3 regions of the Streptomyces sp. NPDC003027 genome follow, and region 1 is predicted to be linked to each of the others. Evidence: riboswitches for the same ligand, from Rfam matches in the RefSeq annotation. Region 1 holds a riboswitch; each other region holds the start of a gene.

Region 1 (3,264 bases):
CCCATGGCGGCACGTCCGGTGGCACTCTGACGGCGAGCGCAATCCGGGGCGGGGCCCCGGTGGGAAAGGGACAGCGTCGCCATGGCAGACCATCAGGAAGCAACCGTCACTCTGCCGAGCGATCCCGCCTCGGTGTCCGCCGCCCGAAGATATGTCGACGACGTCCTCGGCGAGTGGGGACTCCCGGACGGAAGCGACACCGCCGACACCGTCCGGCTGATCGTCTCGGAACTGGCCACCAACGCCGTGCAGCACACCTTCGGCCAGTCGCCCAACTTCACCGTCGACGTCCGCCTGGAGCGCGAGGAGTGGCTGTGCGTCGGCGTCACCGACAGCCATCCGCGCCGGCCCCGGCGGCTGCCGGCGGCCGTGCAGCAGGACAACGGCCGGGGGATGGTGATCATCCGCTATCTGGCGGCCGAGGCGGGCGGCCGGCTCTCGGTCACCCCGACCGACGACGGCGGCAAGACCGTCTGGATCACCCTGCCCTGGAAGGCGTCCCTGGTCTAGGGGGCGTCTTGCCGATCATGCCGGGCTGGCGTGCGGCCCTGCTCACCGTCCCGCTCGCGGGGAGCTGAGCCGGTGCGGAGGGGGGCGGTGGCGTCACCGCGCCCCTTCGGCATCTCGTCCGCCGGATGGCGGCCCGTCAGCGGACCCGGCCGTAGTAGATCTTCGAGGACCAGATCTTGTCGAGCTTCACCCAGGAGCCGGTCTTGGGGGAGTGCCAGATCTTGTTGCCACCGGCGTAGATGCCCACGTGGTAGACCCTTCCACCGGAGTGGAAGAAGACCAGGTCGCCCCGTTGCCTGCTGGAGGCGGAGATGTGCCGGGTCTTGTTGTACTGCTGCTGCGCGGTACGGGGCAGCGACTTGCCCGCCTTCTTGTACGAGTAGAGCGTGAGCCCCGAGCAGTCGAACCTGCTCGGCCCGGTCGCTCCGTACTTGTAAGGCGATCCCTTCTTGGAGGCGGCGATGCGCAGCGCCTTGTCGGCGTGTGCGGTCGCGGCCTGGGCCTCCGGTGCGCCGCCCGGCGCCAGCAGCGTGCCGCCGACGGCGGCGAGGGTGAGAGCCGAGACGGCTCCGGCTCGGGACAGCAGGGACGGGACATGAATCTGCGCAGTCATGCGCAACCCTTCGTCAGCCGCCTGTGAAGGATGACCTGTCGGGTTCGGGCAGGCGAAGATGCCCGGCCGCGGCTGCGGCTTCACCCCGAGGAACGGCCCACCTGCTCGGTCGTCCCGTGCTGCTCGGGTCCTCCACTCCTGCCGATCCACTCCTGTCGACCAGACGTCCGGGACAGCGGCAGGACTCGGCGTCCGCCCGGACCGCCCCGCCGCGGTGGCGGGGGCTTGTCGTCGTGAGGGATCTTGACCCACACACTGGTCGAAAACCGAGCTGAAACGGCGATATGTGAGGCTCCTCACGACTGATCCATTCGAGTGGACAAGAAGGTTTCGTGATCTTCAGAGGTTTGTTCGACGAGCCCCGTACCAGGGCTGGAACAGCCGATTCCGCCAGATGTGTGCACCTGTTCTGCAACTCACCCCTCCCATAAGTCGATTCATCGACTACGCCGAACGAGGGAGGGTTTTCACGGCGCCGGTGCTCCGAGTGGACCTCGACACGACACGCGGGAATGTCAACTGGCGGGGGGCGCCGGGGAGCATCGGCTCGGTCGCCCGTGTCGACCCGCCGCATCGGCTCCGGGTGAGCGGAGCCGCTTCGGCATCGCCGCCCGCCATCGCGAGCCGGGCGCGGGCAAACCCGGCGGGCCGATGTCCACGGGGACGCAAAGCCCGAGTTAACGCGCCGGAAAAACTTCCGCCCTAACGTGCAATGTCTGACCCAGCAGCGCCGCTACGCGGCTCGACACCGTGTGGAAGATCGGTAACGTCCGCTGCTGTCCGGGAGAGCCGCCCGGTGGACGACTGTGAGGTGGAAGCGTGCAACTGACCCCGCATGAGCAGGAACGCCTGCTCATCCATGTGGCGGCGGACGTGGCCGAGAAGCGCAGGGCACGCGGGGTGAAGCTCAACCACCCCGAGTCCATCGCGTTGATCACCGCCCACATTCTGGAGGGCGCACGGGACGGCCGTACGGTCGCCGAGCTCATGGCCTCCGGCCGCAAGGTCCTCTCCCGTGAGGACGTCATGGCCGGCATCCCCGAGATGATCCACGACGTGCAGGTCGAGGCCACCTTCCCGGACGGCACCAAGCTCGTCACCGTCCACGATCCGATCGTGTGACGGGGGAGCGACGATGATTCCCGGAGAGATCCTGTACGGGGACGGCCCCGTGGCCCTCAACGAGGGCCGCCCCGTCACCCGCCTCACGGTCCTGAACGCCGCCGACCGCCCCGTCCAGGTCGGCTCCCACTACCACTTCGCCGAGGCCAATCCCGGTCTCGACTTCGACCGCGCCGCCGCGCGCGGTCTGCGGCTCCACATCGCCGCGGGCACCGCCGTGCGCTTCGAACCCGGCATCCCCGTGGAGGTCGAACTCGTACCGCTGGCGGGCCGCCGACTGGTCCCCGGCCTGCGCGGCGAGACCGCCGGCGCGCTCGACACCGAGGGGGCCGACCGTGCCTGACCTGCACCGTTCCGTCTACGCCGACCTCTTCGGCCCCACCACCGGTGACCGTATCCGGCTCGCCGACACCGACCTGCTCGTCGAGATCGAGGAGGACCGCTCGGGCGGACCCGGCCGCGCCGGCGACGAAGCCGTCTTCGGCGGCGGCAAGGTCATCCGCGAGTCCATGGGCCAGTCCCGGACGACCCGCGCCGAGGGCGCGCCCGACACCGTCGTGACCGGGGCCGTGATCATCGACCACTGGGGTGTCGTCAAGGCCGACATCGGCATCCGCGACGGCCGGATCACCGCACTCGGAAAGGCCGGCAACCCCGATACCATGGACGGCGTCCACCCCGGCCTCGTGATCGGACCGGAGACCGAGGTCATCGCCGGCAACGGCAGAATCGTCACCGCCGGAGCCGTCGACGCCCACGTCCACTTCATCTCACCGACCGTCGTCGAGCAGGCGCTCGCCACCGGCATCACCACCCTCGTCGGCGGCGGCACGGGCCCGGCCGAAGGAACCAAGGCGACCACCGTCACCCCCGGCCCCTGGCATCTCGCCCGGATGTTCGAGGCGCTGGACACGTTCCCCGTCAACATCGGGCTGCTCGGCAAGGGCAACACCATGTCGCGGGAGGCCATGCACTCGCAGCTCCGGGGCGGCGCGCTCGGCTTCAAGATCCACGAGGAC
Region 2 (3,264 bases), on a different contig from region 1:
CACGGGGAGCACCTCACCGAGAACGAGGCCGCTGCGATGGCCTTCATCCTGCTCTTCGCCGGCTTCGAGACCACGGTCAATCTGGTGGGGAACGGGGTGTACGCGCTGCTCCGCAACCCCGACCAGCGGGAGCGGCTCCAGGCGTCGCTCGCGGCGGGGGAGCGGGGGCTCCTGGAGACGGGGGTCGAGGAGCTGTTGCGCTACGACGGACCGGTCGAGCTGGCCACCTGGCGGTACGCCATGGAGCCGCTGACCATCGGCGGGCAGGAGATCCCGGCGGGCGATCCGGTCCTCGTCGTACTCGCCGCCGCCGACCGCGACCCGGCGCGGTTCGACCGGCCGGACACGCTCGACCTGTCCCGGCGCGACAACCAGCACCTCGGGTACGGGCACGGCATCCATTACTGCATCGGCGCCCCGCTCGCCCGGCTGGAGGGACAGATCGCCCTCGCCACCCTCCTGACGCGGCTGCCGGATCTGCGACTTGCCGTGGATCCGGCCGATCTGCGGTGGCGGGGAGGGCTCATCATGCGCGGATTGCGCACTCTTCCGGTGGAGTTCGACCCCCTTGTCCGCTGACGAACCGTCAGGACTGTGACTTTTACGTGATCTCCGCTGCATCGACTTGTGACTGACGTTCGAATGCCGCTACGTTCACCGTCATTCTCAGCCGTCACGCGAAAGGCATTCCGCATGCGCTCCGGGAACGGACGTCACCGCAGACCCCGCCAGGCCCCCGCCATCGTCGTCGCCGCAGGCGTGACCGGATCGGCCCTCGCGCTGCCGCTGCTCGGCGCGGGCTCCGCCTCCGCCGCCGACGCCGCCACCTGGGACCGGGTGGCCGAGTGCGAGTCGGGCGGCCTGTGGAGCGCCAACTTCGGCAACGGGCTCTACGGCGGGCTCCAGTTCACCCAGGAGACCTGGGAGCGGCACGGCGGCCTCGCGTACGCGTCCAGCGCCGACCTGGCCAGCCGTGCGCAGCAGATCGTGGTGGCCGAGAAGGCGTTCGCCGCCGGTGGCACGGAGTGGGACACCTGCGCCCCGATCGCCGGTCTGACGAACGACGGCACCGCCCCCGAGGTGGACCCGGGGCCGGCCGTCGTGCCGGCGGAGCCCACGGGCCCGGTCGAGGAGTCGAACCGGACCACGGGTCTGCCGATCGCCCCCACGGCGCCCGAGGCGGCCCCGACGACCCCCGAGGTCCTCCCGACGGCCCCCGAGGCCGTCCCGACCACCTCCGCCGCCCCCACCGCGCCCGTGGCGCCGGACGCCTCGACGGGCATCGGCACGCCGTCCCCCACCGCCCCCGGGGCATCGGTCACGCCGTCCGCGCCGGCCGCCCCGGGCACCGGCAAGCACCGTGGCGGCGCGGCCCCCGAAGAGACGGGCATTGCGGACGGCAGCGGAGAAACCGGTCGCCACGCCTCGCCGCTCGAAGCGGCTGACGGGCCGACAGGCGGCGTGACCGCCGGTACGGGTGCGGAGAATGCGGACACTCAGGGCACCGCGGACGAATACACCGTCAAGCCCGGAGACAATCTCACCGAGATTGCTCAGGAGAACGAGCTCCCCGGCGGCTGGGCCGCGCTCTATGACGCCAACCGCCGGACGGTGGGCGGCGATCCGGATCTCATCCTCCCTGGTCAGAGCCTCGACCTGACGCCCGAAACCGCTCCCGCGCAGGGCTAGTTCGGGACCTTATGTCCGGTTCTGAGCAAGTGAGACATGGGTCTCTTTGTCGCGACCGGCGTATCCCGTCCGCAAACTTTGCTCCCGTCACCTCTCACCTGCGTAAACGCTGTTCGGTCGAGGGCGGGTAAGGGCGATTTCTCCCTAATGGACGCCTTTGAACTTCGTGGGGGTCTGTGTCTACGGTCGTGACTGCTCGCCACCGCGGGCCCCGTCGACCGAAACGCCGAATCCTGCCGTCGGTTGATGGGAACAGTCGTCGCGCAAGCGCCGTAGGCAGGAGCGGGGGACCCAAGGTAAGCGCCGGTTCCCGGCCGTCGAGACAGACGGACGGAAGGCCGGCTTGGGGTGGAGCCGCGTGCTGGTCACGCGGCCGGACAACTCACTTGGTCCGAACCCGACAGCTCACCTCGCAGGCGTCGGTGAGGAGAAATCGCATGCTGCTTTCCGGTAAGGGCAAGCACCGTCGTGCTTCCAAGGCCACCCGCGCCGTCGCACTCGTCGGCGTCGCCGGCGTCGCCGTCGCCGCCCCGCTGATGACGGCCGGGTCCGCCTCGGCCGCCACCGCCTCCGAGTGGGACGCCGTCGCCCAGTGCGAGTCCGGCGGCAACTGGTCCATCAACACCGGCAACGGTTACTACGGCGGCCTGCAGTTCTCGGCCTCCACCTGGGCCGCCTACGGCGGTACCGCGTACGCCTCGACCGCCGACCAGGCCTCCAAGTCGCAGCAGATAGCGGTCGCCGAGAAGGTCCTGGCCGGCCAGGGCAAGGGTGCCTGGCCGAGCTGCGGCGTGGGCCTCTCCGGCGCCGCGTACAACGGCGGCTCCGCCGAGCAGGCCGCCCCCGCGCAGCAGGAGCGTCAGGCCGAGCAGCCGACGACCCGCAGCGAGTCGCGCACCGCGCCGAAGGCCGCGCCCAAGAAGGCCGAGCCGAAGAAGACCGTCACCACCCCGACCGGCAAGAAGGTCGCGAAGGGTGACGGCGAGTACAAGGTCGCGGCCGGCGACACGCTGAGCAAGATCGCCGCCGCCCACGACGTCAAGGGCGGCTGGGCCAAGCTGTTCGAGCTCAACAAGGACATCGTCGACGACGCCGACCTGATCTACCCGGGCCAGCAGCTCCACCTGAAGTGAGTCCGGCGGCCCGCGTGAGTCCGGCGGCTCGCACGGGCCCCAGGGGGCGTCTCGCCCCCACGACTCTCCCGCGGTGACCACCCCGGTCCGGCGCGCCCTTCCCCCGTGCGCGCCGGACCGGGGTTCCGCGCGTTCGGGGCCACCGGCCGGCGGGTGACCCCCCGGGTTCCCGGGGCCGAGCCCCGCCCGCAGGGCCCCACCTCGTTACCGCCCAGTAGTTCTGAGGTCGTTCGTCCGCAGATGCATGCCCTTGGGTCCTTTTTCGTCCCAGCGGGCGGGCGCCCGGCCGACTGGAGGGCGGGAGCCGGTTAGGCTCTTGCCGCAAGGCCAAAGAGACCCTGCACCGCATGCGTCACATCTAGCTTCACATCCCAGAAGGAGATGCTCGTGCCGTCCATCGACGTCGTCGTAGCCCGGGAAATCCTGGACTCCCGAGGCAACC
Region 3 (3,264 bases), on a different contig from region 1:
GCCGATGCTGCTCGCCCTCGCCCGCATCTACGGTACGACCGTCTCGGAACTCCTCGGCGAGGCGCCCCCCGAGCGCGACCCGATCGTCCGCGCGGGCCGGGCCGAGCCCGTCGAGGCCGACGGCTGGGTCTACCACCAGGCCGGCGGCTCCGGACGCGCCCTTCAGGCGCTCCGCGTCCACGTGCCGTACGCCACCCGCGCCGACATCGTGCGGGTCCACCCCGGCGAGGAGTGGCTCCACGTCCTGGACGGCCGGGTGCGGCTCGCGCTCGGTGACGCCGTGCACGTGCTCGAACCGGGGGACAGCGCGCACTTCGACTCGCTCACCCCGCACCGCATCGGCGCCGCCACCCGAGGCGGGGCCGACCTGCTCTTCGTCCACACGCTGATGCAGAGCCCCGCCGCCGAGCTGTGTCTCGGCGAGGGGACCCCGCACCCGCGCTGAGCCCTTTGGAAGGTGCTGAAATGTCCGACAAATCCGCCGCGATCACTGGTGAGGAGCGCGGGGGCGGCAAGTTCCCCAAGGGGCTGGTCCTCCGCCTCTTCGCCTACCTGGTCGCCGGCCACCTCTTCGCGGGCTTCCTCTATCTGCTCTTCATGCTCGGCGGACAGAACCAGTAGCCGCGCCGGCCGGGCTACGCCTCGGTGACGAGGCGCTCGCGCAGCCGCTCACGGGTCTCGGGAGCGAGCCCGAGCCCCTGCGAGAGGTAGTTCTCGGCCGTGCCCCAGGTCTGCTCCATCGTCTCGAACGCCGCCCGGAGGTACTCCACGCGCGCGTCGAAGAGCGGACCGAGCAGCTCCATCACCTCGGGTGCCATGGCGTCCGCGGAGGTGGAGCTGCGGCGGATCTTGTAGCGGCGGTGGGGGTCGTTCGACTTGATGTAGTCCGCCTCGATCGCCTCGCGCTCGACGCCCACTGCGAGCAGCGAGATCGCTATGGACAGACCCGCGCGGTCCTTGCCGGCCGCGCAGTGCATCAGGGCGGGGACGCTGTCCTCGGCCATCGCGTGCAGGACGCGGCTGTGCTCCGCCGTACGCTCGACGATCATCTTCCGGTACGACTCGGCCATGCGGTCGGCCGCCTTGCCGTCGCCGAGCGCGTCGCGCAGCTGCTCCAGGTTGCCCCCGCTGACCAGCTTCCAGAACTCCTTGCCGTCGGCCGGGTCGTTGAGCGGTATGTTCACATTTCGTACACCCGGCAGCTCGATGTCCGCGCCCTCCACCTTCCGGTCCGCCGCGTTGCGGAAGTCGAAGACGGTGTGCAGTCCGAGGGTGGACAGGAAGGCCGCGTCCTCCTCCGTGGCGTGCGCGAGGTGGCCGCTGCGGAAGAGCCGTCCGAACCGCACCGAGCCGCCGTCCACGGTCGGCAGGCCGCCCACGTCCCTGAAGTTTCGGACCCCGGTCAGCTCGGGTTCGGTCGACGGGACCTGCGGCAGCTGCTGCGTCACGAGTACTCCTGAGTGTTGGCGGACTTCGACGATACGAGATCGGTTCCTGGGGCAATCATTCCGGGTGGCGGCCCGCTCGCACACCCCTGAGGCGGTAATGAGCGTTCTGTCCGAATTGGGATGTTAGGGATAACGCGCCCTGATTGCAGGGGAGATGGGTTCCGGGGCGTGAGCAGCGTCATAACCGTGACGGACCGTGCCTGATCGTCTTCCGCAATAGCCCTGGCAGAAAAGGAAATCGAGCCTCCGTCATCGCGGAGGGTGACCGGAATTCCGGTTGAATTTCACGGCGGGGAATGCGAGATGAATGCGACGGCTTGTTCACGCCGACCCCCCTCGTCTACGGTCACCGTCAATCCGGTCGGACCGCCGAATCCTGCCACCGTCCGGAATCCGCACCCACCCACGTATGGCAGGAGCGGGGGACCCAGGTAGTACGCCGAACCGGCTCGTGCCGGCCCGGCTCGGGGTGAAGCCGCGTGAGAACGCGGCCGGGCATCTCCAGTCCGAACCCGACAGCTCACCTCGCAGGCGACGGAGAGGAATTCGCCATGCCCGCGAAGGGTAAGCACCGCCGTCCCAAGGTCAACCCGATCACGCGCGGATTCGTCGCCGCCGGTACGGGCGGCGCCGTCGTCGCCCTGCCGCTCCTCGGCGCGACCGGCGCCCACGCCGCCGAGAAGACCGCTCCCGCCGTGATGCCCGAGCAGGCCGTCGCCGCCGCCGCGAAGGCCCCGGCCGCCGCCAAGGCCAAGCCGAAGACGTACTCCGTCGTCGCCGGCGACTATCTGTCCAAGATCGCCGCCGAGCACCACCTGGCCGGCGGCTGGAAGAAGCTCTACGAGGACAACCGCCAGGTCGTCGGCGAGAACCCCTCGCTGATCTTCCCCGGCATGAAGCTCACCCTCGGCGCCAAGTCCACGGCCAAGGCGCCCGCGCCCAAGGCCGCGGCTCCGAAGGCCGCGCCCAAGGCGGCTCCGAAGGCGGCTCCGAAGGCCGGGAAGTCCACCTCCGACGCGGCCGAGTCGCGCAGCTCCCGCAGCAGCGAGCGCGCCGCCGCGGAGTCGAAGCCGGCGTCGCAGTCCTCCTCCGGCTGGGTCTCCCCGGTGAGCGGCGGCGTCTCCACGCCGTACCGCGCCTCCGGCTCGATGTGGTCCTCCGGCTACCACACCGGTGTCGACTTCATGGCCTCCTCCGGCACCTCCGTCAAGGCCGTCGGCGCGGGCACCGTGTACTCCGCCGGCTGGAGCGGTTCGTACGGCAACGAGGTCGTCATCCAGCACGCGGACGGCACCTACTCGCAGTACGCGCACCTCTCCTCCCTCTCCGTCTCCGCCGGCCAGTCCGTCAACGGCGGCGACCAGATCGGCCTGTCCGGCTCCACCGGCAACTCCAGCGGTCCGCACCTGCACTTCGAGATGCGCACCGGTCCGAGCTACGGCTCGGACATCGACCCGCTCGCCTACCTGCGCGAGAAGGGCGTCAGCATCTGACGCGTCACCACTCGACGCGTCCCACGGCACGCACCCCGGGCCCGGCACCTTCGTGCCGGGCCCTCGGCGTATTCCGGCTTGGCGCAATCTTGACCGGTGGCGTATCTCACCTGCCGTCAACCACTCCTTACGGTCGCGTAGGTCACACCCCCAAGGGAAAGATGTGCTCCCGTGGCAGACGATTCGAGATCAAGAGACATGGACGTATTCGGGTCGTACGCGGCGATCGGTGACAGCTTCACCGAGGGCGTCGGAGATCCCGGACCCGACGGGACGTATGTGGGATGGGCGGACCGTTTCGCGGTGCTGCTGGCCGACCGGCT

What was found. A riboswitch is a leader RNA that binds a small molecule or an ion and turns the genes downstream of it on or off. The one in region 1 is predicted to bind cyclic di-AMP.
Region 2: another riboswitch for cyclic di-AMP. It lies ahead of ACWDX6_RS24415 (transglycosylase family protein); the one in region 1 lies ahead of ACWDX6_RS29425 (C40 family peptidase).
Region 3: another riboswitch for cyclic di-AMP. It lies ahead of ACWDX6_RS06275 (M23 family metallopeptidase); the one in region 1 lies ahead of ACWDX6_RS29425 (C40 family peptidase).

What each region holds. Positions count from the first base shown of each region.
Region 1 is NZ_JBSFTU010000067.1:4,985-8,248, forward strand. Features, by position in the region: gene ACWDX6_RS29420 (ATP-binding protein) at 82-510, shown strand; gene ACWDX6_RS29425 (C40 family peptidase) at 647-1,123, opposite strand; cyclic di-AMP (ydaO/yuaA leader) riboswitch at 1,127-1,299, opposite strand; gene ACWDX6_RS29430 (urease subunit gamma) at 1,943-2,245, shown strand; gene ACWDX6_RS29435 (urease subunit beta) at 2,259-2,588, shown strand; gene ACWDX6_RS29440 (urease subunit alpha) at 2,581-3,264, shown strand, end outside.
Region 2 is NZ_JBSFTU010000039.1:19,641-22,904, forward strand. Features, by position in the region: gene ACWDX6_RS24405 (cytochrome P450 family protein) at 1-579, shown strand, start outside; gene ACWDX6_RS24410 (transglycosylase family protein) at 694-1,689, shown strand; cyclic di-AMP (ydaO/yuaA leader) riboswitch at 1,948-2,123, shown strand; gene ACWDX6_RS24415 (transglycosylase family protein) at 2,127-2,822, shown strand; gene eno (phosphopyruvate hydratase) at 3,204-3,264, shown strand, end outside.
Region 3 is NZ_JBSFTU010000005.1:98,117-101,380, reverse strand. Features, by position in the region: gene ACWDX6_RS06290 (helix-turn-helix domain-containing protein) at 1-445, shown strand, start outside; gene ACWDX6_RS06285 (DUF6126 family protein) at 466-621, shown strand; gene ACWDX6_RS06280 (tyrosine-protein phosphatase) at 636-1,448, opposite strand; cyclic di-AMP (ydaO/yuaA leader) riboswitch at 1,839-1,995, shown strand; gene ACWDX6_RS06275 (M23 family metallopeptidase) at 2,000-2,941, shown strand; gene ACWDX6_RS06270 (SGNH/GDSL hydrolase family protein) at 3,113-3,264, shown strand, end outside.